DNA from 4 places in the Qiania dongpingensis genome. Region 3 is predicted to be linked to each of the others. Evidence: riboswitches for the same ligand, from Rfam matches in the RefSeq annotation. Region 3 holds a riboswitch; each other region holds the start of a gene.
The links. A riboswitch is a leader RNA that binds a small molecule or an ion and turns the genes downstream of it on or off. The one in region 3 is predicted to bind cobalamin.
Positions count from the first base shown of each region.

Region 1 (7,998 bases), 120 kb from region 3:
AGAGGATGTGGGAGCATCCTCTTCATTCCTTTGTGGGAAAAGAGAGCTTCGCAGGTTTGCCCACATTAATTTTTTATGGATATTCAAAGGAGGGACTTTATGGAAGCCAAAGAAGCAGAAGAAAATAAGGGAGATGAGTTTTCAGGATTCCTAGAGAGGTGGAATGCCCTTCAGACTGCCCTCACTCTTTTTGATTGGGACAATGAGACTCTGGCGCCGCCGGAAGCGGCGGACCGGACCGCGAAGGTTGTAGGAACGTTATCCGCCGATTACCAGGAGCTTCTTGTGAGGGAAGAAACCGGAAAGCTTTTAGAGAAGGAGAAAAAAAAGGAGGGGCTTTCGGAAATTCAGAGGGCTGTGCTGAAATCTCTGGAACGGGAGCGGGAGAAGCTGTCTGTTATCCCGCCGGATGAATACCGCCGTTTTTCGGAGCTTACGGCTGTGTCTGTCAGCAAATGGAGCCAGGCAAAGAAAAGCGGTGACTTTAAAATATTTGCACCGGTTTTGTCTGAGATCGTGGATACGAGAAAACGGTTTGCGTCATATCGGAAAAAAGAGGGTGAAAACCTTTATGACATTCTTCTTTCAGACTATGAAGAAAGATTTACGATGGAAATCCTGGATGACTTTTTTGATCAGGTGAAAGCAGAAGTCGTTCCGCTTGTGAAGGCTGTTACAGAAAAAAGCAAGAAGGAGCCTGTGGAATCGGGATTCCTTTTTCAAACCTATGATATAAAAAAACAAAAGAATTGGAACAGATGGCTGGCGGCTTATCTGGGATTTGACTTTTCCAGGGGCGTGTTTGCGGAAAGTGAACACCCGTTTACGACCAGTCTTCATAAAGACGATGTGCGGATCACGACGCATTATTATGAAGATAATCTGGAGAGCGCCATTTTTTCCACGATACATGAGACGGGACACGCGATATACGAACAGGGGAACGGCGACGAAGTGACGCAGACCCCGGTCATGGGAGGAACCTGCGGTGTACATGAGTCACAGTCCAGGTTTTATGAAAACATCCTGGGAAGAAGCAAGGCGTTTTGGGAACCAATCTATGGAAGATTACAGAATCAGTTTCCGGATCAGCTAAAAGACGTATCCTTAAATCAGTTTCTGCGGGCGATAAACCGTGCAGAGCCGGGGCTTATCCGGACTGAGGCCGATGAACTTACCTATTGTCTCCATATCATCGTCCGGTATGAACTGGAGAAGAAGCTGATTGACGGAAGCCTTTCGGTGGAGCAGCTGCCGGAGGAATGGGAACGGCTCTACGAAGAATATCTGGGACTGAAGCCGAGTAACCCTACAGAAGGGGTGCTCCAGGATATCCACTGGGCCATGGGAGAATTCGGCTATTTTCCTTCTTATGCCCTGGGAAATGCCATGGCTTCCCAAATATATCATCAGATGTCAAAGGAATTGGATGTGGAAAGCCTGTTAAAGAACAGCGGCCTGGCACAGATCACCGGGTATCTGAATCAACACATCCACAGGTTTGGCGCGGCCAGAAACATGGGTGAGGTGCTGCAGGATATGACAGGCGAGCCTTTCAATCCTCATTACTATATCGCCTATTTGAAGCACAAGTATTCGGCACTTTATGGATTGGAACAGTAGATCATCGGGCATTCACACGGCCTGCGCGCGAAGCGGCGGGCCGCCGTCTCCGCCCACAGTGAAAGGAGGTTTTGTATGAAAATTACATATATCCATCACAGCAGCTTCTCCATTGAATTTCCCAACGCTGTCTTTTTGTTTGATTATTATGCGGGAGAGCTTCCGGAATTTCCCAGGGAAAAGGATATTTTTGTTTTAGCAAGCCATAAACACGACGATCATTTCCGGGTGTCGGTGCTGTCCCTGGCTGAAATCTATCCGAATATCCATTTTCTCCTGTCGAAGGATATCCGGATGAGCCGCGCCTATCTGGAAAGGATAAAGGTTCCGGCTTCGGCGTATGATAAGATTTCTTACATTGGAAAGAACGCTTCGGCGGAATTTATAGTGGGCGGCAGCGTTCTCCAGGTGGAGACACTGGCCTCCACAGACGAGGGTGTGGCCTTTCTTCTGTCCTATGAAGGAAAAAGCCTGTACCATGCGGGAGATCTGAACTGGTGGACCTGGATTGGAGAGACAGAGGCAGAATATGAAGATATGACCAGGCGGTTCCAGACTGAGATTCAGAAAATGGACGGAAGACATTTTGATGCTGCCTTTGTTCCGCTGGATCCCAGGCAGGAAGAACGATATTGGTGGGGATTTGACTATTTCATGAGGAAGACAGATACGGATGTTGTATTTCCCATGCATTTTCAAATGGATTATACGGTGATGGACCGTCTGCTGGAAGAGCCGGTCTCCGAGCCATACCGGGGTAAGATAAAGCGAATCAGAAAAGAAGGAGAGACGTTTTCCTGTTGAACTTTAGCTGGTTTCCTGTTATAATGACTTCTGCAGGGAAGGGCAGGAAGCCAGCTTATTCTTTGCACATCAGTTATTTCATGACCGGTTCTGGTCAATAGTTTCCATATCATATTAAAAAATCAATAGAGTGAATACCAAAGAGAAGCAAATTTAAATTATAAAGGAGGGGAAGGTCTGTTATTAAGTTTGCTTCCTGTCCGTCCAAAAACCATTATATGAGAGGACGGATTATATGAAAAGAAAAATAAGCAGAACTATTTTGTACCTGTTTATAGGATTGACAGCTATTTGTTCTGTGACAAAGGCAGAGGAGGTTTCTGTATCCGGGTTTTTAAAAATTCCCTTTGAAAAGATGTATCTGGTGATCAACGATACCAGCAATGTGATTCAGGCGTATCAGGACACCTCGGACGGGGCGGTGGCGTACTGTTTAAACAGTACGCTCCAGAGTCCCGACGGGAACCAGTCCTATGGAGGCGCCGGAGGCGGTGGACGGATAAGCGGAAAAGGAATAGAAGCCATACGGAATGTCATAGCCGACGGTTATCCATTGAATACCAGATATTGGCTGAGTAAGGGGATTCCCGAAGAGGCGCAGCGGCAGGCGACACAATTGGCCATATGGTCGGTGCTGGCCTCCATGCGCGAGGATGGCAGTGATTACGACTATTTTGCTTACGAAAAAGCCTCCCCCATAAATCTGGAGGGAGTGGATGCAGCCTCCATGTTCCGCACACTGGCCGGAAATGCCATCTATGGAAACCGTATAAAGAGATATCTTTCTATCAGCATTACAGGCGTTTCTGCGAGCCGGAGTGAAGAAGAGATTGTCGTCAGTTTTTCTGTTTTCGCGGAAAATATGGACGCCTGTACCATATCGGCAGAGGGCCTGGAAGAAGGGAGTGAGATCAAGCTGGACGGAGAAATCTTGTCCGAAAATTCCTGGAGTACGGAAACAGAGCTCACGGACCGAAGGACGTATTCTTTGAGCTTTCCCTGGAAAGGAAACGGTAAAAAACAACTGATTCTGAAGGCGACAGGATATGCGGGGGACGGTAACCAGGTGTCGGTGTTCGAACCGGCAGACAGTGCTTATCAAACGATGGGAAAGGTAGAAAAGATAGGAACAGCAGAAATAAAGCATGCAGAAAATGGGATCAAGCTGCCGGAGGAGCCGGGAAAAATCCAGGTCAAAAAGTATGACGGGGAAACGAATGAACCGCTGGCCGGCGTTCGTTTCGGCGTGTTTCCCTTGAATGCTCCTGCAGATTCTGACCCCATATGCGAATTTTTCACCGGAAATGATGGAATAGGTATGAGCGGCTATCTGGCCGACGGCAGCTATGAAATAAGGGAGACTGAGGTCCCGGAAGGATATATAAGGACGCAGGAGCCAAAAACTGTCATAGTGCGGGCGGGACAGATCGTGGACAGTACCTGGGAAAATCTTCCGGCAAAGGGAGCCCTGTCCTTAAAAAAACGCTCTTCAAAGGAGGGAGAGCTTTTTGGAGACGCTTCGTTGGCCGGCGCGGTCTATGAGGTCTATTTTCTTTCCGGCCAGGCAGAAAACGGCGAACGAGAGCGTATTCTGATGGGACAGATTGTCACCGATGAGAAGGGAGAAGGGGCACTCGGCGGTCTTCCACTTGGAGACTATATAGTGACAGAGGCTGCTCCGCCGAAAGGATACTGGAAGAATCCGGAGGAATATGAGGCAGCGCTTCAATATCAGGATGATACGACGCCTGTCGTAGAGGTTATGATTGAGGCAGAGGACGAAATGATCAGACGGCCGGTCATCCTAAAAAAATATGGAGATGCGGGAAAGGAGCTCCCTCTTCCTCACGCAGGTTTTTCATTTTATTTAAAGTCATCTTTGGTACGAAAGGAGGGGGAATATGATTGGGAGAAGGCAGAGCCGGTCGTGATCGGAGGCCTGGGAGAGACGATTCTCTATACAGATTCCAATGGGAAACTAGAAACGGTGCCGCTTCCTTATGGTGTATATCTGGTCCGCGAAACAGACGTTCCGGAAGGATATGAACCATGTGATGAACTGGAGGTACAGATTGAAGGGGAGTCAAAAGGGGAGCTGGTAATCACGGCAATAAATAAAAAGAGTCCGGAAGAACCAGAGGAAGAAACGACGGCTTGTGCAGAAACGACGGTTCAGGAAAAGGCGGAGACATCAGAAGTTCAAAAGGAACCGACGACTGAGGAGAAGACAGAAAGAGAGACGGTACAGACTACGGCATCTCCGGAAACAGGAGACCGCCAAAATGGAGGTATTTGGTTCTTGATATTGGGGAGTACATTTTCTATCATATTGTTGTTTGTGTGTTTATGGGCGAACAGAAGGAGGGGATAGAAAAGGCCGGGATTTATCAAATAGCAATTTTGGATAAGTCAAAAGGGTAAAAAGGTGTTATAATAAAAAAATATGACATGTTTGTAACAAACAGAATAATGAACGGGGAATCCGGTGAAAATCCGGGACAGTCACCTCTACTGTAACGCAGACGAAAAGGCGGAGACCATTGGCAGATTTGCTGAGAAGGGCCTTGGAGGAAGAAGCGAAGTCAGGATATCCGTTTCCAGATATTTCCGGGATGAGGGGATTGGTTATTTTTTAGTGACCTCTTTTGCTCCGGCAAAAGAGGTCCTTTATTGTTTTGTTGCTGGAGGATAAAAAAATGGGATACCCATTCAGTGCACTGGTAGGAAACGAAAAGGCGAAACAGGCGTTGATCTATGCGCTGATCAATCCGGCTGTGGGCGGTGTGATGCTCACGGGTGAAAAGGGGACGGGAAAATCCACCATGGTTCGCGGTCTTGCAGAATTGGACCATAACATGAAATTGTACGAAGTCCCTCTCCATACGACGAGAGACAGGCTTTATGGATGCGATGACTGGGAAAGTCTTACAAAAGACGGACGCAGAGAGCATATTCCGGGAATACTGGAACAGGCGCGGGGACATCTGTTATACATGGATGAATCCAATCTGCTGCCGGATGAGACGGCGGCCGGAATCTCTGCGGAGGCTGGAAATATGGTTTTTATTGGAACCATGAATCCGGAAGAGGGACAAGTCTCCCCTGGATTTTTGGATAAATTCGGTCTTCTAGTATACATGGAAGGAGAAAAGGAATTAAGGAAGCGGATGCAGATCATTAAACGCCGCTTGGAATACGAAGAGGACCCTCAAAAGTTCTGCGACAGATTTCGTGATAAAACACAGATTATAGCAAGGAACTTAGACAGAGCCAGAAAACGGCTGCATAGGATAGAAATCACGGAGGGCTCTAAAACATTGGCTTCCGAACTGGTGAAAGAAGCCGGGTGTGAGGGAAACCATGCGGAGCTTTTCTTGATTCAGACTGCCCGGGCCGCCGCAGCCTGGGGGAATGGGACCATGGTGACTGCGGCTCATCTTTTGGAAGCGGCACAATATGTATTCCCTCACAGAGGCCGTCACAGATTGTCGGAAGAATGGGCGGAAAAGAGTCAGGGAAATGAGGCGGAACGGGAAAAAGAACTAAAAGGCAGTAAGAAAGAGGAAGGCACGAAAACAGAGCGGGGGACGGATGAAAACCTTCTAAAAGAGGAGGATCTTCAAGCACCAAGCGAAGTCCATCCGGTCAATGATTGGATGAAATACGGCGAAAAGATACACTCTGCAAACTGTACCGGCCGGAGGATTCGGGCAGATGAAATGAAAGGTCAGGGACACGTCGTGAAAAGCAGGCCGGGAATCCCAATGAGCGCCTCAGATGTCGCGTTCGGGGACACCCTGCTTCACGCAGCATTTCATTCTACAGGAGAAAAAGGGGCGGGGGAACAAAAAATGGCGGTCAGGATAAAGTCAGAGGATATCCGGCTGAAAGTAAGAAGCGGAAAGACGGGATGTTATCTTTTATTTGCGGTGGATGCCAGCGCATCCATGGGAGCGAACGAACGGATGGCTGCCGTGAAAGGAATCGTACTTTCTCTTCTCCAGAATTCTTATGAAAAGCGTGACAAGATCGCTATGCTCATTTTTCAGGATAGGGAAGCCCGCCTTTTACTGGAGTTTACAAACAGTGTGGATCTGGCTGCCAGCCGGCTGATGGAATTGAGGACGAAGGGGAAAACGCCTCTTGCAGAGGGAATCCGTCTTTCTTACGAGATATTGAAGGGAGTCTTGGCCAAGGAAAAAACGGTGTTTCCAGTGCTCATGCTCATCACAGACGGAAGGGCGACAGCCGGTGAAAAGGCACCCTATGAAGAGGCTGTCTGCCAGGCAGAACGCTTTGCGAGCGAGGCAATCCGCAGCATAGTGATCGATACAGAGCAAGGATATGTGCGTCTGGGACTGGCAGAGCAGCTGGCAGATGCCATGAACGGATATCGGATTCCCTTGGAGAAGCTGACGGAGAGTTCGGATATCTTCCAGGATATCCTGAATGAAATACGATAGAAGAACGGCTGCGGCCGGGAAAGAGGACATTATGGTGACAGAGTATAATTATCCCTTTTCTGCCATTGTGGGACAGGAAGATATGAAAACGGCGCTTCTTCTGAACGCCATCAATCCCAAATTGGGAGGAGTCCTGATACGGGGAGAAAAAGGGACGGCGAAATCCACCGCGGTCAGGGCGCTGGCGTCTCTGATGCCGGAAATGAAGGTGGTGAATCTGCCGGTAGGCGTCACAGAGGATAGAGTAGTAGGCACGCTTAGTCTGGAAAGCGCCATACAAGAAGGAAAACGGAGATTTGAGCCGGGGCTTTTGGCAGAAGCGGATCAGAACCTTTTGTACATAGATGAGATCAATCTTCTGGACGATCATATTGTGGATCTGCTCCTGGATGTGGCGGCGATGGGAGTCAACCGGGTAGAAAGGGAAGGAATCTCCTACAGTCATCCCTCCCGGTTTGTCCTCGTTGGGACTATGAATCCGGAAGAGGGACAGCTCCGTCCTCAGCTTTTGGACAGGTTTGGCCTGGTAACGGACGTGAAAGGCGAACAAGAGACGGCAGATAGGGTAGAGGTGATATCCAGAAGACTGGATTTTGAGGAAGATCCGGAACCGTTTCTTGAGAAATACCGGAAAGAGGAGGAAAAACTCACAGCGCGGATTTTAAAGGCAAAGAAACTCTTTCACATGGTTTCTTATTCGAAGGATATTCTGATGCTGGCCGCCCAGATTGGGATTTCCCTGCATGTGGACGGACACAGAGCGGATATCTGTATGGTGAATACCGCCAGGACACTGGCCGCATGGGAAGGACGGACGGAAGTGATCCGAGAAGACATCCGAAGGGCCGCTTCTTATGTACTGCCGCATCGGATGCACAAACGTCCTTTTTCCGATGAGGTTCTGGACTGGGAAGAGCTTGACCGGCTGTGTTCCGGAGAAGACGGCGGCCGTCATGAAAAAGAATAAAATGCTTCTGGTCCTGTGGGTGACGGGCAGATGCAATCTTCAATGTATGTATTGCTATGCCAGTGCGGGAAGTGAACTGAGCCAATGCCAGGACATGCCGGTGAAAACCGCGATGGCTGCCATAACAAGATTTGCAGACGC
Region 1 covers NZ_CP060634.1:127,486-135,483, forward strand. Annotated here, with positions in the region: gene H9Q78_RS00580 (carboxypeptidase M32) at 100-1,623, shown strand; gene H9Q78_RS00585 (MBL fold metallo-hydrolase) at 1,699-2,427, shown strand; gene H9Q78_RS00590 (thioester domain-containing protein) at 2,663-4,798, shown strand; cobalamin riboswitch at 4,857-5,040, shown strand; gene H9Q78_RS00595 (VWA domain-containing protein) at 5,124-6,890, shown strand; gene H9Q78_RS00600 (ATP-binding protein) at 6,877-7,857, shown strand; gene H9Q78_RS00605 (radical SAM/SPASM domain-containing protein) at 7,844-7,998, shown strand, end outside.
Region 1: linked by a shared signal. The riboswitch ahead of H9Q78_RS00595 (VWA domain-containing protein) and the one ahead of H9Q78_RS01150 (ABC transporter substrate-binding protein) in region 3 are both predicted to bind cobalamin.

Region 2 (7,998 bases), 100 kb from region 3:
TTGATCGCCGGATATTTGATACAGAGGAAGAGGATGCCGGTGGATGACTTGACCTTGTCCGTATATGGATTCCTCACGACCTTTATTATTTACGGCGGCATCATGAATATCTCGGCGCTGGTATTCAACAGCTATGTCTCAGCTTCCGGGCTGGATATAAACTGGGAGTCTTTAAAGATATTATATATTTCCGGCGTCCCGTATGATTTCACCCATGCCCTGGGGAGCGCCTTTTTCCTGTTTGTTTTTGGAGAAAAGGTGATCCGGAAAGTAGAACGTGTAAAAATCAAATATGGGATTTACCGATGAAAGAGAGGAGCAAATATGAAAGAGAATAAAGTCAGGAAAATTATATTGGGTATCTTGTCTGTTGTGATCGTGGCCGGGATCGTACTGCATTTTTCCATTAAAGGCCCCGATATTAAGAGCAAGATTTCCAAACAGGTATCCATCGGGCGGGAGCTTGTGAACACGGCTGATAAAGGGAACGATAACGGTCAGTATTCGGAATACGCGGTAAAATCATTTTCGGAAAAAGTGGAGGCTGCCGCTGCTGTGATGGCGGACAGAAAAGCCGCCGAGGACGATTCCAAAAAAGCGTTGGAACAAATCAAATCCGACATAGAAGATTTTAAAGTGGCGGAAAACGAAAATTCCATTTCCGCGGCGGATGTTCAGGCCCTTATGGATGAGGGAGGGATAAAAGAACACACAGAAGAGGTATCCGAAGGCCTTCAGGCAGAATGGAGGATCGAAGGAAACAATCTGGATGAGGCTGCTCCTGTCAATCTGGACATCAAAGAAGACGGCGTATATACCGCCGATCTGAACCAGCAGGTTTCGGACAGCTATGAGGCAGAGAGGGTTTGTAATTTTTCCCTTCGTCACGATGGAAAGCTTCCGGGAAAAGCGACGCTTGTTCTGAAGGGGGATTTCAGTCAGGAGGAAAATTATCTGGCCTGCAGATATGACGGAGAGGCAAAGGGAATCGAGGAGCTGGAGGTTTCTCTGAAGAACGGATTTCTGGAACTTGGCGTGGAACAGGGCGGGGATTATGTTATTCTCCGGGGTGAAGAAAAAGAGCTGGTAAATCACGGAAATACGAATACTGGTACGAAGGGTGCCGATTCATCGGAAGCTTCAGAAGGGACATCCGGAGAAAGCGATTCCGAGGCGTCAGAAAGTACGTCATCACAGGGAGAGACAATAGAAGGGTCTGTTCCCTCCGGCGCGCAGGGCGAAGAAAATACGGCTTCCGGGGAGAATCCCAGTTCCGGCGGCCGCACGGAGAATACAGAAGGGAATACGTCTGGGAATCAGGGCGGAAATTCCCAGACGGCTCCGACTCAGCCTGCGCCGACTCAGCCCGCACCAACCCAGACTGCGACGGAGCCGGAAGAAGTAACGCGTACCTGCATCATAGAGATTCGCTGCGATACCGTTTTGAACAATATGGATCAGCTGACAGAAGGTTTAGAGGGGTATATCCCCGGCAATGGTGTGATCTTATCCGCTTCCGAGGTGGAGCTTTATGAAGGAGAGACCGTATTTGACGTCCTGAAACGGACGACAAGGGAAACCGGGATCAAACTGGAATTCCGGAACGACGGCGTACATGGAGCCGGCTACATTGTAGGCATTAACCATTTGAATGAATTTGACTGCGGAGAAGGCAGCGGATGGATGTATACGGTCAACGGATGGTTCCCCAACTATGGATGCGCAAAGTATGTTCTGGAGGATAATGATGTCATTCAGTGGATTTATACCTGTGATCTGGGAAGGGATATCGGCGGACATTACTGGTGAATTCCGGTGAAACCGCAATTCCGGATTAGAAAACCGGAGAAGGTATGTGCTATAGTGAAGAAAGTGCAGGAGGAATAGCAGTGGGATGCACAGATATGATGAAAGAATGCCGAAACTATATAGACAGTCATCTGGAGTCAGAGCTGTCGGCCATGGAGCTGGCGAAGCGTTACCATTATTCTTATTATCATTTTTGCCGGATTTTCCAGATTTCCAGCGGTATGTCCGTAGCGTCTTATATACGGGAAAAACGGTTGGAGCTGGCGGCAGAAAAGGTGAAAAAAGGAACCGGTATATTCGAAGCGGCTTTGGAAGTGGGATTTGAAACACCCAGCGGTTTCGTAAAGGCCTTTAAAAAGAAGTTTGGCTGTACGCCCACGGAATATTTAAAAATGCAGGCCTGCGGTATAGGAGGGGTACAAATGGAAGAACCCAGATTTGTGGCGTTAGGACCGATTCATGTATTGGGACACAGCTGTGAGTCCGATAAAAAAGAGCTGGACAGCGTTCAGAACGGGGCGTACTGGTTTCGGGAAAAAGGCTCCGAGGAGAAACAAAAACATCATCATGGACATATGGATGAGAACACGGTGAAGATTGGTTTATGGCTGAAAGAGCCGGATGCCCAGGGTAATTTGTCCTATTTTTTCGGTAAAAAACTAGAAGCAGATCAGACTGGTCCGGAAGGATTGAATGTGGTCACGATTCCTGCCGCGGAGTATGCGGTATTTACGACAAGACCGCTGGATATGACCCTGGAAGAGGGGCATAAAGCTTTTGCGGAGAGCATCCGGGAGACCTGGAAATATATATATGAGGATTGGCTGGAGACCAGCGGCTATGACCTGGATGAAGAAGGCTATGATTTTGAGTGTTACGATGCCAGATGTAAGGATAAACACGCTTCCTGCATGGATATTTATATACCCGTGAGAAAACATAAATAGAAGCAGAAAATAGAATTCGCGATGGCGGTTGTTTGTTACATTAATAGGGAACACGGTGAAAAACCGGGACAGCCCCCGCTACTGTAAGAGGGATGAACGTCTGCATAAGTCACTGGGAGACCGGGAAGACGCAGACCAGTAAAGGGAACTCGAGTCAGGAGACCTGCCGGCATTGCAATGGGTGACTTTTCGGGAGGGAAGGTCTGGGTTTTTAAAGCTATTTTAAATCCAGATGTACCGGAAGGTCATCTGGATTTAAATTTCTGCCGAAAGAAGGAGAGAAAGATGAGAAGGATAAGCAAGATCAAAAAACGAGTACTGTCTTTGGTACTGTCGTTTCTTCTCCTGGCCGGCACGGTTCCGATGAATTCGCTGGCTGCCAGTGAAGAAGCGTCATCAACTGTTTCAGGCGATCCGAAAGAAACGGTTGTTTCGACGGGGGAAATCGAAACGACGGCCGGAGAGGAAACAAAGATTGAGGAGACTACGGAGGCCAAGACGGAGAGTACTTCCGAGGATACCATTTCGGAAACCTCCGAGGAAACGACTGCGGCTGAAACTACGGCGCCGGCTACCGGCGCTTCCAAAAATGCTGCGGCTGAAATTCCCGCAACGAAAACGGCTGAGAAAGGGATAATATTATATTCCGACGTTTCTTCGGCGCAGCTGACCAGCCTGATGCTTGGCAACAGCCTGAGTATCACCGACAGCAACAAACTTCCCCTGGATAAGGAATTTGACAGCGGCGTTTTGGAATACGGCTGCACGGTCTACCGTTATACGAATAGGAACCTTTATATCAAAGTGAACGCGGAGAACGCTCAGACCATTGAGGCTTCTTATGTCCCTTACGGCTCTGATGCGGCGTCTTCTGTCACTTTGACAGCCGGAAACAGCCGGGGCGTGGTACTTACCAACCTGCTGAAGAATGGTTCTAATGTCCTGACGCTGACCCTGACGGATGCAGATGGGAATAAAAAGGAGTATAAAGTAACCATAAACTGGAAACCCACTCTGAGCGCGCTGAATGTATATACCCAGGATATGAGCACTGCCACTCTGAGTCCCAAATTCAATTACAGCACCACAGAATACGAAGTTGTGGTTCCTTCATCGGACACTTCCATGACGATCGGGGCGATTCAGAGATCTGCGGACGGAGATGTTCAGCAGCTGACGGTAAATGGTGTTCTCAGTGATCCGGATGTGGAAGGCGGGAATGTAACAGTCACTCTGCCAGATGAAGATACCTTCACCATACCTGTCGTTGCGAAGGATACAACGGGCGGTGCGGAGACGTCGACGGTATATAATCTGAAAGTGACGAAATCTTACGATGTTACCTTCCAGCCCGATCCAGTGTTTGCTTCTGTGACTGTGCTGAGCTCTGACGGTACGGAGATGGCGCCGGTAAACGGTGTCTATACTCTTCCGGCCGGCAGCTACACCTATAAAATAACGGCGAACGGCTATCAGGATCTGGAAAAGAGCCTGAGCGTTGGAAAAGGACAGGCAGTCAGTATCCAGGAGAGTCTGACAAAAGCGGCAGATTACAGTGACGTTTCTTACGTGGAGAACATGATCTCCTTCATCGGAGGCGTTACCTTAAGACTCAGCAAGCCGAAGATCGATGCGGCGAGAGAAGCCTACAACAACCTGGCAGAAGCAGAAAAGCCAAAAGTGAGCAACTATGATGTACTGGTAGAAGCGGAGCATTATTATAACCAGCTTCTGGCCAAAACAGAAAATCCTTCACCGGAAGATGCCCTTAACTGGAATCAGTTCCTCGGAAATGAGGATTTGAAGGGGATTTCGGATGCGAAGACGCCTCAGAGCGGCGACGAGCTGACAGAGAAATGGAAAATCCAGGCCACAGGCGGAAATACGATGATGCAGCATGTCAGCGCGCCTGCGTATTATAATGACTATGTATACTACACGTCGGATGACAAGGTCCGGAAGGTAAACCCGGAAACCGGAGCGATTGAGGCTGAAAATGATGTGCCCAAAAGCATGATGCTTCTCCCTCAGGTAACCTGCGCGGATGGAAAAGTGTTTGCAATGAGTACGGATGACAATAACAAAACCCGCGTGCGTGTATATAACGCGGACACTTTGGAGTTCCTTTATCAGACAGTTGCGCTGAGCGGGGCTCAGATCGAGACGCCGATCATGTATCATGACGGATATTTCTATTTCGCATCTTATGGAAAAGGAGCTTACTATGCCTTTATCGCAACGGATGAAAAGCTTGACTATGATATAAGTCCGGAATGGTCAGTAGGCGCCTTGCCCACCTCCAACCAGGGCTTTTTGTGGGGCGGAGCGGAGTTCGTCGGTGACTATGCGTATTTCGGCGACACAGACGGCAGACTGTTTGCTGTGAACTCCAAAACGGGAGAAGTAGTGGATACTTTGATCCTGGACGGATATCAGGTACAGTCGACTCCGAATTATTATGAGAAGAACCAGCGCCTTTACGTGACGCTTGCCATGAACAGCGGCGCGATTCTTTCCATCAAAATGAACGCGGACGGCACCTTTAACAGAGAATCGGAGAAATGGTTCAAATCGGACATCGCGGGATCCGGCATTAAATCCTCGCCGGTCATCTATAATGACAGACTGTATGTATGCGGCGGCGGCGGACACGGCGGAAGCGGAGAACCCTTCCGTGTCATCGATGCCAATACCATGACGGAGATCTACCGGATCGACGAGATCGCTTCAAAGGGGACACCGGTACTTTCCACCGCATATGCGACAGAGGCGAACAACCACAAGGTTTATCTTTATGTGGTGCCCTATGCGCCGGAGGGAGCCGTTTCCGACCGGGTTTCCAACATGTATATCATTCAGGACAGCGTAGGACAGACAACCCCAATCTACGAAAAGGTGGAAAACATAGGCGTGGGCCAGTATTGTTCCCAGAGCATGACCATCGGAAGCAACGGCCTTATTTATTACTACAATGATGCCAATTACCTTTATGCGTATGGTCTGGATGATCTGACGGCCAGGATCATCACCGGTGCGGATGTGGACCAGCAGATCAAACGTCAGCCGGAAGTGAACGAATATAAGTTCTATAATGATGCGGAGATAAGAAGAATCAAATCCCGGTATGACGCGCTGAGCGACAGTGAAAAGGCGATGGTAACACAGTATCAGAAGCTTCTTGATATCATGGCTATTTCCTCCATGGATCCGGCAGAACGGATGAACAACGGGATAGCGGCGATTCCGTCAATCAATGATATCACCTTGAATGACAGGGATATGATCGAGAATCTATACCAGGGTTACCAATTGATGGAGGAAGCTGACAAAGAGCGGGTCATCGGCTACAGTATTCTGGAAGCGGCCTATGCACAGATTCCGATCCTGGAGCGGAAGGTGATCACCGACGCGATCGTGGCGGATATTGAAAAGCTGCCAGCAGAAGCGGATATCCTGACGACGGATAAGGATGGAATCTATTCACTTTTAGAGAGAGTGAATGCGCTTGGAGATGACACATCTGCCATTACGAACCTTTCCCGACTTACCTCGGCGAAAGCACGTGTGGACCAGGTCATCAAACAGAGAAGCGACGTGGATTCTCTCATAAATGAGACTCTCCCCGGAGTGACCATAACTTTGGAAAACCGCGCGCTCATCGACGCGGTCGACAAAGCGGCAGAGGGACTGAATAAAAAGGACCTGATGAGCCTGGAAAGCTACGAATATTATGTAAGCCCTGCAAAGGTAAAGCTCATCAATGAGCTGATCAAGCAAAATAAGCTGGGAAATCAGCTGGAGATCACCAAAGATAACATCGGTACTCTGCAGTCCCTTTTGGATGAGATCAGGCGGCTTCATGACGGTGTGCTGGAGGACGACGAGAAATATCTGGAGAATTACAGCGCCGTATCCGTAGTTCAGGCGAAGATCGATGCCTTCAAAGAAGAGGAAGATAAAAAGGACGATAACAAGCAGGACGATAATAAACAGGATGACACTAAACAGGATGACAATAAGCAGGAAGATAATAAGCAGGACGGAAATGGAACGAATAATGGAGGCGACTCCAAGAATGACGGAAAGACGCCGGGAGGCGCTACTAAAACAGCCGGTGGGAATACAAAGACGGCGGGAGGAGCGACAAAGACTCTTTCAAACGGCAATGTAAAGACCGGAGATGAATCCAATGCGGCATGGCTGATATTTGTTATGTCTGCGGCGGCGGTGGCTCTTTTGGCAGTCAGCAGGAAAAAGAAGAGTATTTAAAACATAAAAAAGAGGCCATGTCCCTGATGGGATATGGCCCCTTTTTAAAAGTACTGTATTTACTTAAAGTTGAGCTCAAACTGCCGGAATTGTTCTTCACGGGTCCGGTTGTATTTCGCGATCAGTTTTTGAATCTTTTCGGTAGGATCGATGATCGTGTTCAGAGACCGGTCATGGTTAATGGTGTTGATGATGGCGGCGGTGAATTTGGACATATCGGCCTCCAGATACCATTCACGCGCTAAAAGTTCGTCCGGGCGGTAATTCAGATTCGTTGTGACCACATAATCAAAATAGCCGCGGCTGTGGAATTCGTCAAATTTATCAAAGCCGTCGGTGAACAGACCGAAGGTACAGCAGATGATCACCTTGTCCGCGTGGCGGTCCTTGAGCTCCTTAGCCGTATCCAGCATGCTTTCACCCGAGGAGATCATATCGTCGATGATGATCACGGTCTTTCCGGCCACATCAGCCCCCAGGAATTCATGGGCCACGATGGGATTTCTGCCGTTTATGACTGTGGAATAATCACGCCGCTTATAGAACATCCCCATATTGACGCCCAGGTTGTTGGCAAAATATACGGCGCGCCCCATGGCGCCTTCATCCGGACTGATGACCATTAAATGATCCTTGTCGATAGTCAGATCATGGTCCTTTTGAAATACCGCCTTGATGAACTGATAAGGCGGCATGAAATTATCAAATCCATGCAGCGGGATAGCATTCTGTACTCTGGGGTCATGGGCATCAAAGGTGATGATATTTGCCACGCCCATATTGGAAAGCTCCTCCAGCGCGCAGGCGCAGTCCAGTGACTCCCGTTTGCTGCGTTTATGCTGACGCCCTTCATACAGGAAAGGCATGACCACATTCACCCGGTGGGCGTTGGCGATGGATGCGCCGATGATTCGTTTTAAATCCTGATAGTGGTCGTCCGGGGACATGAAGTTCTGATGGCCGCAGACGGTAT
Region 2 covers NZ_CP060634.1:142,975-150,972, forward strand. Annotated here, with positions in the region: gene H9Q78_RS00625 (ECF transporter S component) at 1-309, shown strand, start outside; gene H9Q78_RS00630 (DUF4430 domain-containing protein) at 325-1,809, shown strand; gene H9Q78_RS00635 (AraC family transcriptional regulator) at 1,890-2,756, shown strand; cobalamin riboswitch at 2,765-2,941, shown strand; gene H9Q78_RS00640 (cadherin-like beta sandwich domain-containing protein) at 3,042-7,025, shown strand; gene H9Q78_RS00645 (ribose-phosphate pyrophosphokinase) at 7,085-7,998, opposite strand, start outside.
Region 2: linked by a shared signal. The riboswitch ahead of H9Q78_RS00640 (cadherin-like beta sandwich domain-containing protein) and the one ahead of H9Q78_RS01150 (ABC transporter substrate-binding protein) in region 3 are both predicted to bind cobalamin.

Region 3 (7,998 bases):
CATACTTTTTCCTTTTTTCCTGGATATTTCATTCAAAAGACTGCAAACTTGTCCGCGCAGCGCGGCATCCAGGCCCTTTGTCGGTTCATCTGCAATCACCCATTCCGGATCACAGGCAAGACCCATTGCGGATAGGACACGCTGCTTCATTCCTCCGCTCAGCTGAAACGAATAATTTCTCAAAATGGGGGCCGAATCTAGAAACCCGAATGTTTGCAGCAGTAGATTCGCTTTCTTTTTTGCTTCTTTTTTCTTTTTAATATTTACTCGTACAGCCTCTGTCATCTGCGGCCCAATCCTTCTGGCTGGATTCAGAGAGTCTGCCGGATTTTGGGGAATCAATCCTATCCTCTTCCCACGAATTCCTCTCAGCTGCTTCTGAGTCAGAGCGAGCAGATTCCGATTTCCGAAAAGAATCCTGCCCGACTGCTTCGCATTGGAAGGCAGCAATCCGATAACGGACATTCCCAGCACCGATTTTCCGCTTCCGCTCTCTCCAAGCAGTCCGGTAATATATCCGGACTGAAAAACAGTTGAAATATGATTCACCACATTTCCATTGCCAAAGGACACCGTTAAATCTTCAAGAATGATGTTTTCTGCCATGGAAGCCTCCTAGTCCTGCCGAATGGTCTGGCTTTTTATGTCAAAATGATTCCGGAACATTTCTCCCAGATAGTTGATGCCGAAGGACAGAAAAATAATACAGGCGCCTGGAGCAATGATCAGCATAGGAGAGGTCCGGAAATATGTTCTGGCTTCGCTGATCATCATTCCCCAGTCTGGCGTGGGCGGCTGGATGCCGAGACCGAGAAAACTGAGAGCGGCGATGGACAAAACGGCTCCTCCTATCCTGGTGGTAAATAAAACGATGACATCAGGGAGCATGTTGGGAATGATATAGCGGATGATGATATGGAAACGGCCGGCTCCCAGGCAGCGGGCGCCTTCCACATAAGTCTGTTCCCTAAGACTCAATACATTTTCCCGGACTATTCTGGAAAACCCCGCCCAGGAATTGATCACTAAAGCTGCCAGCAGACTCTGCACCCCTGGTCCCATAATGGCGGACACGGCAATCATCATACTTGTGCCTGGAAGTCCCTGAAAGATACTTGTCAGGCAAGTTATCACCGCATCTGCAACTCCCCCGAAATAACCGGCCAGGATTCCCACCGCCATTCCTAAAAGCATGGAAAGAGCTGTGGCAGCTACTGCGGTCAGCACAGATACTCTTCCGCCGTATAACACACGGGAAAGTAGGTCGCGGCCCAAATAATCAGTCCCCAGCGGATGCGCGGGAGATATTCCCTGCAGACTCTCTTCCATATTGATTGCTGTAGGGCTGTACCGGGCAAGAAGCGGGGCAAATACACTGCCAAGCAAAATGATTCCCATCAGGGTAAGAGCAAGCATCGTTACTCCGTCCACATACCAATGTCCTTTTCGAATCATACAGTCTCCCCCTCTCCCAAACGGATCTGTGGATTCAGGAAGTAACAGATAAGATCCACCAGCATGTGGATGATGACAAAGGCCGTTCCTGTGATGAGCACATAGCCCTGCAGGGCAGGATAATCCCGTACGGCTATGGAATCCAATGCAAATTTTCCAATACCGTTGATCGCGAACACGGATTCTACGACAACGACACCTCCGAGGATACCGCCCAGGTAATTGCCGAGAAGCGTGACCACAGGAGCCAGTGAATTGATCAGGGCATGCTTTAGAAAGACAATTCGTTCGGAAATCCCTTTTCCACGGGCAGCTGTGATATATTGTTTCCCCAGCTCACCCAACATGGAGGAACGCATCAGACGAATTGTGGTTCCTGTGGTGTTAAGGGACAGTGCGATAACCGGCAGGACCATGTGCCTCCATGAGTCCTGTCCGCTGGTGGGAAGCAGATGCAGCCGTTCGGAAAAAATATGAATAAGTAAAATCGCGGCCCAAAAGCTGGGAATGGATAAAAAAAGCACGCTCAGCCCCTGCCCTGCCTTATCTATAAATCGGCCCCTTCGGGCTGCGCCGAGAATCCCTAGGGAAATCCCGACGGCAACCGTAAGAAAAATGGCACATACAGCCAACTTTAGTGTGATGCCAAAACGGCTGAAAAGCTCGTCACGAACCGGCTTTTTCGTACGAAAGGAGGTTCCCCAGTCACCCTTAAGAACGCCCCTTATCCAGCTAAGATACTGGGCCGGATAAGATTTATCCAAACCCATTTCTTCCTCTATACTGGATATTTGTTTCTCTGTTACGGCGTATTCTCCTCCTCCGCTGAGAGCAATTTCCGCAGGGTTTCCGGGACTCAGGACACCAAGCAGAAAAGCAAGAAGAGTAATTCCGAAAAGTACCGGTATCGTAAGCAGCAGCCGTCTGCCCAAATATTTAAGAATCATTTTAATCGGCCCATCTGGTTTCTGGAAGCGTGACGCCGGTGAACATAGCGTCATAGCCGGTAATCTTGTCGCTGTGAACAACAAGGGTAGTCACGGCTATCAATGGAATGACCGGAAGCTCTTTTGCACTGATTTCCTGAAGTTCATCATATAACTTGACCCGGTCTTCTCTTACGTAGGTGCTGTTCAGCTGATCCAGCAGCCCGTCCACTGCCTCATTGCTGTAGCCGCTCATGGCAAATCCGTTGTTCATGAAACCATCTGAATGCAAAAAGCCACGCAGCATGGTTTCTGGTTCTGCATTGTTCATTCCCTTGAATCCCATGGAAAGGTCAAAATCTGTATTTTTAAGTGCTTCCGATACAGCGGAAGACTCCATTACCTGGATTTCTACCTGAAGTCCCAGTTCCTGAAGCCAGGAGCTGATCAGCTCTGCGTCTGTTTTATAGGTGGAAGCAGTCAAAAGCCGTACAGTGGGAGTCTGTCCGTTCAATACCTCGGATGCCAATTCTTTTGCTTTTTCAGGGTTGTATTCGGGTGTGATCTCTTTATAAAATACAGAAAGAGGGCTGAGCACATTGGCAGTAATTTCTCCATAGCCGCGGTATACACTGTTTAACAAAGTCTCACGGTCGATTATCATGCTCATAGCCTGTCGCATTCTTACATCATTAAAGGGAAAGTTCCGGTTATTCACATTCAGATACTGAATATTTGCGGAAATCTTTGCTGATGCAGTAAATCCTCCTTCTGCTTCCAGTTCCTTTGCAGACTGAGGCAGAATCGCGTTGTTATCATATACTCCCATGATCTCTCCGGACCGGAGGGCTGCCACCCGTGTTTCATGGTCAGGGATGACCCGGATCTGGATACTCTCCGCTTTGGCAGGATCACCGTAGTAACGTTCATTTCGTCCGAGGGTGAGTGATTCATCCGGGACATGGTCCGTGATGACAAAGGGACCTGTGCCAACACAATATTCTTTGAACTCGCCGGTCTCAGAATCGTAGCAATCCGGGCTGAACATACCGCTTCCGAAATTAATGATCGTATAAGGAAGTGTGGGGACCGGATTTTCAAAAGTCAGCTTTACTGTATAGTCATCTACTTTATCTACAGACTGAAGTCCGGGATATACAGAATCAATGTCGAATGCAAAGAAAGTAGAGGATACGACTCCCAATTTTTTATATCGGTCAAAATTAAGCAGTACCGCGTCCGCATTAAAAGGATATCCGTCGGAAAAAACGACGCCTTCCTTCAGATGAAATGTCCACTCTTTTCCGTCTTCTGACATCTCCCAGCTGGTAGCAAGCCTGGGTTCTACTTCACCGTCATCGGATTCCCCGATCAGCGGCTCCCATACATAAAGATTTACATTGGTAAAATAAGGATCGGCAGTGCCCCTGCCCGGATCGCGGGATCCCGCCAGAACGATTGTTTCCTCGTCATTGGGGCTCTTATCCTCGGTTTCGCCGACAGTCTCAGCCGTACTTTCTTTTGCGTCGGTACTTTCTCTCTGAGATGTTTCAGTCCCGCATCCTGATACCAGCAACATCAATACGAGCAGCAGTGACAAAGCTTTTGATACAAACCTTTTTTTCATAGTTCCTCCTCTGTTCAACAATTATCTGGTTTCTTGCTGTCTGATCTTGAGGAGGAAAAATAGCGCAACGTTCTCAGAAAAGTTTTATTTCTGCATAAAAAAGTCTCTCTCATAGATTGAGAAAGACTTTAGATACCAAAATAAAACATTTGATCATCAGTCTCCCTTTCCCTCGCAGGTCAAACAACTAATATTACCGCTACATGGCAATCTGGCTCTGTGATCTACACATTACAGTGGCGTGACCGCGCAGGTTTTTCACCTGACTTCCCCATGTATGGCTGATGGTATGAAATTACGCAGAAAAGTATAGCATCTGATGAAATGATTTGTCAATGGCTTTTGACATTTTTGTAACAAAAAGTTCGTTTTATTTATTTCTTATTCGCTTTTTTGACATCTACGAAGTTCAGTATGACATCCACCGCCCCGTCAAATCCCACCGCGCTTCTGTTGATGCAGAGGTCGTAGCTCTTCGCGCTCCCCCATTTTTTATTGGCATAATAATTATAATAAGACGCGCGTTTTTTATCGGTCTTTGTAATAAAATCCTTAATTTTGGACGGCTCAATATGGTAATGCTCTTTCAAGTACTCTACCTTGTCATCATAGGCTGCCGTGGTAAATACGGAGACCATATTCGGATATTCCGCAAGCGCATAATCGGCGCAGCGCCCTACGATCACACAGGATTCCTGCTCTGCCAGCCTTTTGATAGTATCAAACTGTGCAAGAAATACCTTCTGGTTCAAGGGCATATCCACAAAATTGGAAGGATTATAGCTCATGGAATAAGTATCCATAACCAGTGAATATAAAAAACTGTTGGTGGGCTTTTCATCATGATGTTCAAAGATTTCTTCACACAGCCCGCTGTTTTTCGCGGATAATGCAAGCAATTCCTTATCGTAACATCTGACTCCAAGGCGCTCTGCCAGCTTCTGTCCGATGAATCTTCCGCCGCTTCCGCATTCTCTTCCGATGGTAATCACTAGATTTCCATGCATAGCATTCAGCTCCTCTCATCCTTATAATAGTTATATTATACTATATTTGTCAAAGAAAGTATAGTTATATATGCAATTTCACCAATAATCTTTCAAAATACTCCGGTAATGGAGCCTCAAATTCCAGATATTTCCCTGTCCTAGGATGAATAAAACCGAGAACTTTAGCGTGAAGTGTCTGGCCCTCCAGAGAAATCGGAGATTTCGAAGGTCCATAGACCGTATCGCCCAGCAGTGGATGATGGATGGATGCCATATGGACGCGGATCTGATGGGTGCGGCCGGTCTCCAGCCGACATTCGATGTAAGTGTATTTCTTAAGCGGCTCCAATATATGATAATGAGTAACCGCCTCTTTTCCATTCTTTAAGTTTATCGCCATTTTCATCCGGTCATTGGGATTCCTTCCAATGGGGACGTCCACCGTGCCGTCTTCTCTGATCTCGCCATGGACTATGGCATGATAGCGCCTGTTGATAGAATGGACCCTCAGCTGTTCTGCAATGGCCGCATGGGAAAAATCATTTTTACAAACCAGCAGAAGTCCAGTTGTATCCCGGTCAATCCTGTGGACGATACCGGGGCGGAGCACTCCGTTTATTCCGGACAGTTTGCCCTGGCAGTGATACAGAAGACCGTTGACCAGTGTGTGTGATTCGTGCCCTGCGGCAGGATGTACTACCATGCCCTTCGGCTTGTCAACGATGAGCAGGTCATCATCTTCATAGACGATATTCAGTTCCATCGCTTCTGCTTCTACTTCCAGCTCCTTCGGTTCCGGAACGGATACCTCGATTTCGTTTCCCGCCTGAACCTTGTAATTGCCCTTTACAGCTTTTTTATCAACTTGGACCCAGGATTCCTCAATCAGTTTCTTTAAATAACTTCTGGAGGGCATTTCCGGTTTTTCAGACAGAAACTTATCCAGTCTTTTTCCTGCGTCCTCTTCAGCCGTCCTGTAAGAGAAAAACGTCATATCTGCGCATCCTCTCCGCTTTTTTTGTCCGGTGTGCTTTTCTTCTTCCCTTTTCCGGGAAGGAAGACGGCGAGTTCTTCATCTTTATAATAAAACAGAAAAAAGATCACGAACGCTATCCCCGCAGCCACCACATAACAGTCCGCCACATTAAATACTGGAAAATTGATCAGGGTAAAGGAAAAAAAGTCCACCACATATCCCTGCGCCAGACGGTCCACCAGATTTCCAATGGCTCCGGCAAAGAGCACAGTCAGAACCAGACGCGCCGGCAGGTATCTCTTAGTCGAAGGAGCTCTCCAGAAAGCATATGCAATGAGAAAAAGGATGAGAACACTCCCTGCCAGGAAGATATACCGCTGGCCGGATAAAAGCCCCCATGCCATTCCCCGATTTTCCAGATAGGAAAGTTCAAAGACTCCCTTGATGATTGGATATGCTTCCTGCCCCTTCAGATGCGCCACCGCCAGACTCTTTGTCCATTGATCGAATCCTACGAGCAGAACGGCTCCCAAAAGATAGCAGAACACCGTAAAAAACCGCTTTTTTGTTTGGTTTGCTTCCATATGTCATTCTCCTCTTGGTTTTGTCAGATAGTCCATGGCTGACACCATTTCTTCCGCTGAGACGGTTTTGTCAATGTAGGCTTCCCCGATGGACCGAAGCAATATAAACCGGATGACGCCGGAGTCCATTTTTTTATCATGCTTTACCGCGTCCAGCACTTTTGATACATTGATGTCCTGTACCGAAACGGGAAGCCGGAAATAAACGAGGAGTTCCTTTAGATTTTTAAATTCCTCTGGCTTCAGCATACCGCGCCGCTCGGACAGATAAGCCGCCGCTACACATCCCGCTCCCACACAGGCACCATGGCTCATCGTAAATCCCATTTCCTTTTCAATGGCATGTCCGAGGGTATGCCCGAAATTCAGAAGGGCACGAATCCCTTTTTCCTTCGGATCCTCTTCCACGACAGCACGTTTGATGAGACAGCTTCCCTTCACCATTTCTGCCATGAAACCTGTCTTTCTCTGCCGTATTCCCTCTTTGTTGGCTTCCAGCCAATGATAGTATTCTCCAGATCGGATACAGCCATGCTTGATGACCTCGCCCATGCCAGAAGCAAATTGTTCTTCCGGAAGGCTTTTTAAGACCGAAACGTTGATATAAACCAGCTTGGGCATATAAAAGGCTCCGACCATATTTTTATAAGCATCGAAATCCACGCCTGTCTTGCCGCCGATGCTGCTGTCCACCTGAGAAAGGAGAGTGGTCGGCACCTGGATAAAATCAATTCCTCTTAAATAGGTGGCGGCCGTGAAGCCTGTCAGGTCTCCTGTCACTCCGCCGCCCAGCGCCACCAGGATATCGTTCCGGTCGAAGGAATGACAGATCAGATACTCATAGAGGCTTTTTACGGTATCCAGGTTTTTATAGGGCTCTCCCGCCGGAAAAACAAAGTATACTGTTTTTGCGGATATTTTATGAAATATGTTTTTTATTTCTTCCAAATACAGCTTTGCCACCCTGCTGTCTGTAACAATACATACTTTTCTGCCGGAAAGGTTAAGCTTTGCCGCCGATTCCAGGAGGCTGTCAAAGGAATCCGTTAAAACGATCGGGTATATGGGTTTTCCATTCTGATGTACCATGATTTCCTCGGGCTGCGCTTTCTTTTCTGCTGTCATTTCTTATCACCCTTTCATATTCTATAATCTGAATGTCGCTTCAGTCATATTTTCGCAGCTTCACCATCTGGCGTCCTTTTTTCGTCGAAGTGAGGATTCCGTCGAAAATATATTTTCCCACTCCCCTGATGGAAAGGATGTCCCCTGTTTTTGGCACAGCCGTCTGAGAAACACATAATTTTCCGTTCAAATACACCCTCTCTTCTGCCAGACATTCAGATGCTCTTGAGCGGGAACACTTCATAAGAAGCCCCAGCAGCGCATCCATCCTCAGGGAAGCGATGGATCCAGTGACGGCAGTGAAACTCTGGTTTTC
Region 3 covers NZ_CP060634.1:247,471-255,468, forward strand. Annotated here, with positions in the region: gene H9Q78_RS01135 (ABC transporter ATP-binding protein) at 1-606, opposite strand, end outside; gene H9Q78_RS01140 (ABC transporter permease) at 616-1,455, opposite strand; gene H9Q78_RS01145 (ABC transporter permease) at 1,452-2,402, opposite strand; gene H9Q78_RS01150 (ABC transporter substrate-binding protein) at 2,404-4,008, opposite strand; adenosylcobalamin (AdoCbl) riboswitch at 4,163-4,307, opposite strand; gene H9Q78_RS01155 (cytidylate kinase-like family protein) at 4,383-5,015, opposite strand; gene H9Q78_RS01160 (RluA family pseudouridine synthase) at 5,080-5,991, opposite strand; gene lspA (signal peptidase II) at 5,988-6,557, opposite strand; gene aroB (3-dehydroquinate synthase) at 6,561-7,682, opposite strand; gene H9Q78_RS01175 (YlmH family RNA-binding protein) at 7,723-7,998, opposite strand, start outside.

Region 4 (7,998 bases), 160 kb from region 3:
GAGATTACGAATCGGCCCAGAGTGTCATCGAGGAAGGGATGGGGTGTCTGGGCACCTATTCGGAGCTGGAACGCCAGAGCAGGGTCGCGGAAGCCGGTCTTTCTGGTGAGTCACAGATTACTATCAGGTCGGAGACCATGGAAGAGTCAGAGACCATGTGGATGGAATCCGAAAAATCTTCCAGTTCGGGTCTGGATTTTGCCGAGGGGTATTATCTGGCTGCTCAGGGAGGGCTCATTGCTGCTGTGTCTGAGGGGACAGGAGTAAATATCTATTCACAGGGGCAGATTCTATGGGAGCTGTCGGTACCAGGGATATGCGCTCAAATTGCCTTTAACGGAGAAGAGCTCATCTATGTGAAAAAGACGGAAGAGGATGCCTATGCAATCTATCGGAATGAGTACGATGGTTCCGGTGAGCAGATAATCGGAATCTGGGAGGATATCCCGGTGCCTGTCGGCCGGATTGGAGCAGATTATTATTTTCTGTCTGCTCCCGGGGAAGGGGAGACAAGCGGTCTGTACCGGGTAGATCCGGAAGCCAGTCAGCCTGAGCTCATTCTGAGTCAAGCCGGACAGGCTCGGTGCGGCGGAGACTATATTTATTGTATGGAGCAGCCGGACGGCACTGACGCGGAGGCAGTCTTGTATCAGATCGACGGAGCGGGGTATATCATGGAGATATCCGCGGGCTGCCGTTATATGGACGTCCAGGACGGAGCCTTGTATTTCGCAGAAGCGGAGGGCAAAGGACAGTCATATAAATGGTCAACACTCATCTTTTACCGGTATGATCCGGCGGAAGAGTTGTATACAGTTCTGGGGGAATCCAAGTCTGAGGACGGCTTTGTGATCTCCATGACTTCGGATTCAGCCATTTATTGTACGGGGGCTGAAAGGGGGAACCAGTACAGCTGGGCTTATTTTGAGGTGGATTTCCTGCAGGGGACAGAATCATTTTTGACGGAGGAGATATCCTGGATGGATGCATTTACCGACGATACGGAGATTTATTTGTTTGATTACTACGACAGGATTCTTTATCAGGTCATGGAAAATGCTATTTTGGAGAGCAGACAGAGTATTTCGGAAGATGCGGTGATAAGAAGTATTTATGATGGGTGGATTTATGCAGAGTCAGATGACGGCCAGCATATTGTAGTATATGGTTATGGACCGGTCTGACGGCATAATGACATAGATGACTTGAGAGTCACAACATGGAAAAATCAGGGAGGAAAAGAGGAAAAAATGAAAAAAAGAAAACAATGGATCGGATTGGTATTATGCATGCTGCTGGCGGCAGCGGCGGCGCTTTCCGGCTGCGGAAAAAAGACCACCGCAGAAAGCCTGATGAAAGAAGTACAGGCTAACGTGGAGAAAATCGGCTCCATGAGTGCGAATATGAAGCTGGATATGGGAATGTCCGTGGAACAGAGCGGCATGAGCGTGGATATCGATGTGAATATGGATGTTGACATGGATGTCATTCAGGAGCCTATGGCAACCCATATGAAAGGAAATGTTTCCATGAGCCTGATGGGCCTCAGCGTGGATATAGAATCCTATACGGTAGTTGAGGACGGCAAAGCCGTAACTTATACGAAGAGTATGGACCAGTGGACCAGAACGGAGGCTGAGCTTCCGGAGGAAGATCAGATGGAATCCATTCAGTCTTTGTTTGACAGTTCTGTGGCCTATACGCTGAACGATAAGCTGGAGAAGGTGGACGGAAAAGACGTATATGTCCTGAGATCCAAGGTTTCCGGCGATCTGATGGAAGACATGATGGGAGAGATGTCTGACAGCATGGGAGAGATGTCGGGAGAAATAGACTGGTCGAAATTCAGTGCTGATGTGACCATGAAGATTGATAAAAAGACCATGCTTCCGGTAGAAATGATCATGGACTGCAGTGAAGGCATGTCTGAGCTGATGGAAGGCGCTGCCGGGGGAAGTGGTGCGTCGGCTAAAGTTGACAGCTTTACCCTTACTTTTGCTTATACGGGATTTGACAATGTGAATGAGATTGTAGTGCCGGACGAGGCGAAATCCGCTTCTTCAGACGGAACAGGAGACAATCAGCTGGATGACTTCCTGGGCGGAAACGGAAACGAACCGGGGAGCATGGAAGAGAGCAATCAGGCCGGTGAAAGCGAAAGCGGAGAGGAAGCCGGCGTCACTCCCAACGCAGACGGCAGCTATACGCTCAAAAGTTATTTTGGTGACGGAAGTGTGAATATCGGCGCTCCGGAGGGTTATGTACTGAATCCGTATTCGGATGAAACATATCTTGCTTTTACGGATACCAATGAACAGGATTTTGACGATGTGTATCTGACCTATCGGCTGAGCTCTGACTACACGGAAGAGCAGCTGGTCCAGGACTGCAAGGACGATGTGGCTTATTACCAGGAGGATGATGACTATACCAACGTGGAGGTGCAGGAGCTTAAAAAAGTCCAGGCAGGCGGAAGAGAAGTCAGCTATATCAAGGTGAGCTATATCTTTGACGAAGACAGTAACTATGTGGAATATTATGCATGGACTTTCCTGGAGGGGAACCTGGTTCTGGAATGCTCCATTGAAGAGCATGCGTACCAGCAGGAATGTGCCCTGATCGATGAGGCGACCATAATGGAAACGCTGTTTTCCAAGATATCACTGTAAAGGATAAGTTCCGTAAAACAATGACGGGAAAGCCAAATGGCTTTCCCGTTTTGTTTGTTTAAATTTGTATTTTGCATACGATACGTCCTACAGAAGAACGGCTTCTTTGGCATGCTCCACGAAAATATTCCGGACAGCGGGGTATTCTCCCAGTCCTTTAAGGATACAATCCACTTCGTAACCTTCTCTCTGAAACTCATTTTTCCAGGAGCTTTTTTCTTCCCCGGCCATGTCGTTGGTGGCATGATCGCCGGCCACGATCATCAATGGGGCCAAAATGATACGTTTAGGAGCTTTTTCACGGACCAGCTCCTTGACAAGAGGCAGATCCGGATATCCTTCTACAGTGCCGATATAAACATTAGTGTGCCCGTCTGCCTTCAGCATATAATCCAGCGCAGGATAGACAGCATTGGCGTCATGCTCCGTCCCGTGGCCCATGAAGACCAGGAATTCATCGTCTTTTAAACTGGAGAATTCACACATGACCCCGTCGATCAGAGCCCGATAATCATCGGTGGTTGTCAGGAGCGGAGTTCCTACGCGGACAGAATGAAACTTATCCAGGTAGGAACGCACGGTATCCAGCATGATATCATTTTCAATACCATTGATGATGTGGGTCGGCTGAACGATGAGATCGGAAAATCCGTCCATAACAAACGATTCCAGGGCTTCTTCCACCGTATCTACATGGAAGCCGTCCCGTTTTTGCAGCTTCCGGATGATCATGCCGCTTGTAAAAGCGCGGCGGAGTTCGCAGTCTGGAAATGCTTTTCCGATGCTTTTTTCTATAGCCTGTATGTTATTGGCCAATGAGTCTTGATAGCTGGTCCCAAAACTGACGACCAGGATTCCTGTCTTTTGCATGGGTAATGAGCTCCTTTTACATGCTTTTTCCACTTTCTTTTTGTTTATCTTCCGCTTCTTTTTCTCTTCTGTGCCGTTCCCTCATGACGCCGAAGAAATAGAAGAAGACGCCCGAACCGATGGCCGCCTGGAGACAGAACAGCAAGGATTCCGTTTCTCCGCCGGGGGGCTCCAGCACAGGAGACGCCCATACCTCATAATCAGGATCGATTTCTGAAATCGCATCTTCAGCCGCTCCGTCGGCGCCTCCGAATTCAGAATCTTTGTTTATGGCAAGTGGGATGACTGCGATCAGTACGCAGATTAAAAGCAGGATCAGGATGGTTTTCCATTTACCCGCAGATGCTTTTGTCTGTTCCATCATGCAAGTCCCCCTTTTTTAAAATATCCAAGATCTGTGAGTTCGCTCTTTGCGTAAGTCTCCAATCCCATGATCACAATGGCGGTAAGAATCCCTTCGATGACTGCCAGAGGAATCTGAGTCACTGCAAATATTCCGAGGAACTCGAGAGAGGAGCCTGCGATACCGCTCGTTCCAGGATGGGCCATGCCCAGCTGGACAGAAGTCACGCAGTAAGTGAACAGATCGCCCAGGAATGCAGCTAGGAATACCGATACCAATTTCGGGCATTTAAGTTTTGCAGCCAGCTTGAAAACGCCATAGGAAACGAACGGACCTGCAATGGCCATGGAAAATGTGTTGGCGCCGAGAGTGGTAAGTCCTCCGTGGGCTAAAAGGATTGCCTGGAAGAGAAGGACGATAACACCCAGTACGCTCATGGCGCAGGGGCCGAATAAGATGGCGCCCAGGCCGGTCCCGGTCGGGTGAGAGCTGCTTCCTGTAACGGAAGGAATCTTCAGCGAGGAAAGGACGAACGCGTAAGCTCCGACCATGGCCAGGATGGTCAGCGTCCTTCTGTGCTCTGAGACAGTCTTTTTAATGGAAAAAAGCCCTGCCAGCAGAAACGGGATACAGACAGCGCCCCAGCCGATGGCATGGGAAATGGGAAGATATCCTTCCATGATGTGCATGGCATTGGCAGCGGGCATGATTCCGAACCCAAGAGCAAATGCGCTGGCGGCAACGACCAGCTTCCTTTGTTTCTTAGTCATTGATATGACCTCCTTATATAGTATAAATAAAAAAGCCTCTTCTGGTCTGGACCGGAAAAGGCATAACGGAAAGAATCTGCTTAATACCGTAACAGATTCTGTCTGCATTACACCGAAACCATCGTCGCAGTTTCTGTGCAAAAATGGTGTCATCAGGCAGGTCTCCTGGCTTAGGTTTCTTAGGTGGATTCGCCTTCCCATCCGCAGACAGTGGCATCTGAATCCTCTTTCTTCCTTTACAGTGGCGGGACCGCGTAAGAATCTCACTTACTTCCCTATTCTCCGGAGCTTCTGGCTCCGGCACCTGAAGGCACTAGATTTTCATTAAAAGTCTACCATCCTGTGAAACCATTGTCAATAAAAAGTGGGCCGTCAAACTTTAATTTCCCATCATTCAGGGAAAACTTCCAGACACAGCTGTTGGAAAGGCCGAGCCGTTCCAGACCGGCCGTAATACCGTGGACCGTATCGTGCATAAGCTTTTCTCCGGACAAGGCCTGAAGAGCCAGCATGACATCACCATGGGTGATCACGGCGGCCGGCGTTTTTCTTTCTTCCAGTGACAGGAGCGCCTCCTTGGCACGGACAGCTACCTGAGCATAGGATTCTCCTTCCGGATGGGGGACGCGGAAAGGATCTGCCAGCCAGGCTTTGTAGGCCCGAGAGTCGGAAGCTTTGATCTGCGCCCATGTTTTTCCCTCCCAGCGTCCCATGTCGGTCTCTTTCATGGAGGGGAGCGGAAAAGGAGTGAGGCGAAGAACTTTTCCAAGTATCTGAGCTGTTTCCAGTGCCCGGGAAAGAGGGCTGGAGTACAGAGCTTTTATTGGCAGAGCCTTAAGGGATTCCGCCAAGGATTCTGCCTGGCTGCGGCCGGCCGCGTTTAACGGAATGTCAGTCTGGCCCTGCATGATGCCGCGAACATTCCAATCGGTCTGACCGTGCCGGATAAGGTAAATTTCCAAGTCGTTTCCTCTTTCTAAAAAATTTAATAAACGTTTATAATATGGTATCGTATCATATGGACTCTGTTTATGCAAATAACCGGGACGAATAGAGCAGAAAATCCGGCATAAAATGAACTGATGACGGAAAAGCCGGGAAGGTATCCATGAAACAAAAACCTCATTACCAGAAAAAAAGCATCCGGAGGAGATGGGCGGCAGTTCTTTTTTCCTTGGTCATAGCCGTGATGGCGGTATGCCCGGCAGTTCCCATACTGGCAGAGGAACCGGCCGGATCCGGACCCTCCAATGGAGAAGGGACGATGTCTGTACCAGAGGAGCTGGGACAGCTGTACGCCGTTTCTGCCGTTCTTCTGGACGGAGATTCCGGCCGGATCCTTTTTGAGAAAAACGGTCACGAGGTGCGGCCCATGGCCAGTACTACTAAGATCATGACCTGTATTCTGGCTTTGGAGACGCTTGATGAGGATACGGCTGTCACAGTTTCCGAATACGCCGCGTCTCAGCCAAAGGTTCATTTGGGCATGCGGGCGGGGGAAGAATACCGCCTTGGGGACCTGCTGTATTCTCTGATGCTGGAATCCCATAACGATTCGGCCGTGGCCGTCGCAGAAGCGGCAGGAGGAAGCGTGGAAGGGTTTGCGGAAATGATGAACAAGAAAGCGAGGGAGATTGGATGCGAGGACACCTGCTTTCTGACGCCCAACGGTCTGGACGCGGAAAAAGACGTGGACGGAGAAAAAAAAGTCCACTCCACGACTGCGGTAGATTTGGCGCGCATCATGCGCTATTGTACCATGGAATCGCCGGCAAAGGAACGGTTCCGGGAGATCACGGGAACAAAAGACTATGCTTTTTCGGCGGCAGGGAGGAGCTTTTCCTGTTATAATCACAATGCTTTTTTGTCCATGATGGAAGGAGCTTTTTCTGGAAAGACTGGTTTTACAGGAGACGCGGGATACTGCTATGTCGGGGCTCTGGAGAAGGATGGAAAAACGTTCATCGTGGCTCTTTTGGCCTGTGGATGGCCAAATAATAAGAGCTATAAATGGAGCGATACCAAGAAGCTGATGGGCTATGGACTGGAGAATTATCAATACCGCGAGATTTATAAGGCGCCGGAGCTTAAGCCGGTACCGGTGTTAAATGGAATACCGGAAAGCGGAGAGCTTACGGACACAGCGGAGATTGGACTCGTAGAGGTAAAGGAAGAGGGGAGCAGATGGGAGCTGCTGATGAAAGAGGGAGAAGAAGTAAAGATTGAACAGACACTGGAGGAGAGCCTTGAGGCCCCTGTGACAGCAGGGCAGACTGTGGGACGGATCGTTTACAGCCTGAACGGTGAAATGGTGGCATCCAGCGAGATCCGCACGGCAGGACGGGTGGAAGCGGTCAGCTTATCTTGGTGTATTTCAAAAATAATTGATAATTTTTTGTTAAATTTCTAAAAACCGTGTCAGCATTCTCAGAATGTGCTATGATAAAAACAACGAAAGTATGTTGTAATGGAACAGTTGGACGATGATACGAGAGAGGGTGTGCATATGTTCGGATACGTGACGATCAATAAGCCGGAGCTTAAGATCAAGGATTTTAAACGATATCAGGGATATTACTGCGGACTGTGCAGAAGTCTTCGCATGCGGTACGGATTTACGGGACAGCTGGCTTTAAATTACGATATGGTATTTCTGGCGGCGCTTCTCACGGGGCTTTACGAGGGCGGAGAGTTTTTGTCCATGAGAAGATGTGCTCTCCATCCGACGGCAAAGCATATGTCGATCCAGAATCCTTATATTGACTATGCGGCGGATATGACGGTCCTTCTGACTTATCACAATCTGCTGGATGACTGGATGGATGACCGGAATGTGGGCTGTCTGGCGGCGGCCCGGATCCTGAGGAAAGACTGTGCGTCTTTAAGAGAAAAATATCCGCGTCAGTGGAACTCCATGGTAGAATATCTGAAGAAGCTTCATGCCTATGAGGAAAAGAAGGGAAAAAGCCTGGATACGGCAGCGAGATTCACCGGAGAGATGCTGGGAGAACTGCTTGTTTTTAAGGAAGATGAATGGGCCGCTTCTCTGAGAAGGATTGGATTCTATCTGGGTAAGTTCATATATTTGATGGATGCGTATGAGGACCTGGAAGAAGATGAAAAGAAAGACCGGTATAATCCTCTCCGTGAAATGAAAGAAAAGGAAGAGTTTGACGTTTGGTGCGGCCAGGTGCTGACCATGATGATGGCGGAATGTTCCAGGGAATTTGAGCGCCTGCCTATTTTAAAGGATATTGATATTTTACGGAATATATTGTATGCTGGTGTATGGACAAAGTACGATATCATAAAAAAGAAGAGAGCAGAAAGAACGGGAGAATAGCAT
Region 4 covers NZ_CP060634.1:83,261-91,258, forward strand. Annotated here, with positions in the region: gene H9Q78_RS00380 (tetratricopeptide repeat protein) at 1-1,184, shown strand, start outside; gene H9Q78_RS00385 (DUF6612 family protein) at 1,251-2,669, shown strand; gene H9Q78_RS00390 (sirohydrochlorin cobaltochelatase) at 2,757-3,539, opposite strand; gene H9Q78_RS00395 (energy-coupling factor ABC transporter substrate-binding protein) at 3,556-3,903, opposite strand; gene H9Q78_RS00400 (energy-coupling factor ABC transporter permease) at 3,900-4,652, opposite strand; cobalamin riboswitch at 4,791-4,975, opposite strand; gene H9Q78_RS00405 (histidine phosphatase family protein) at 4,985-5,614, opposite strand; gene H9Q78_RS00410 (D-alanyl-D-alanine carboxypeptidase family protein) at 5,761-7,062, shown strand; gene H9Q78_RS00415 (DUF5685 family protein) at 7,120-7,995, shown strand; gene H9Q78_RS00420 (J domain-containing protein) at 7,997-7,998, shown strand, end outside.
Region 4: linked by a shared signal. The riboswitch ahead of H9Q78_RS00400 (energy-coupling factor ABC transporter permease) and the one ahead of H9Q78_RS01150 (ABC transporter substrate-binding protein) in region 3 are both predicted to bind cobalamin.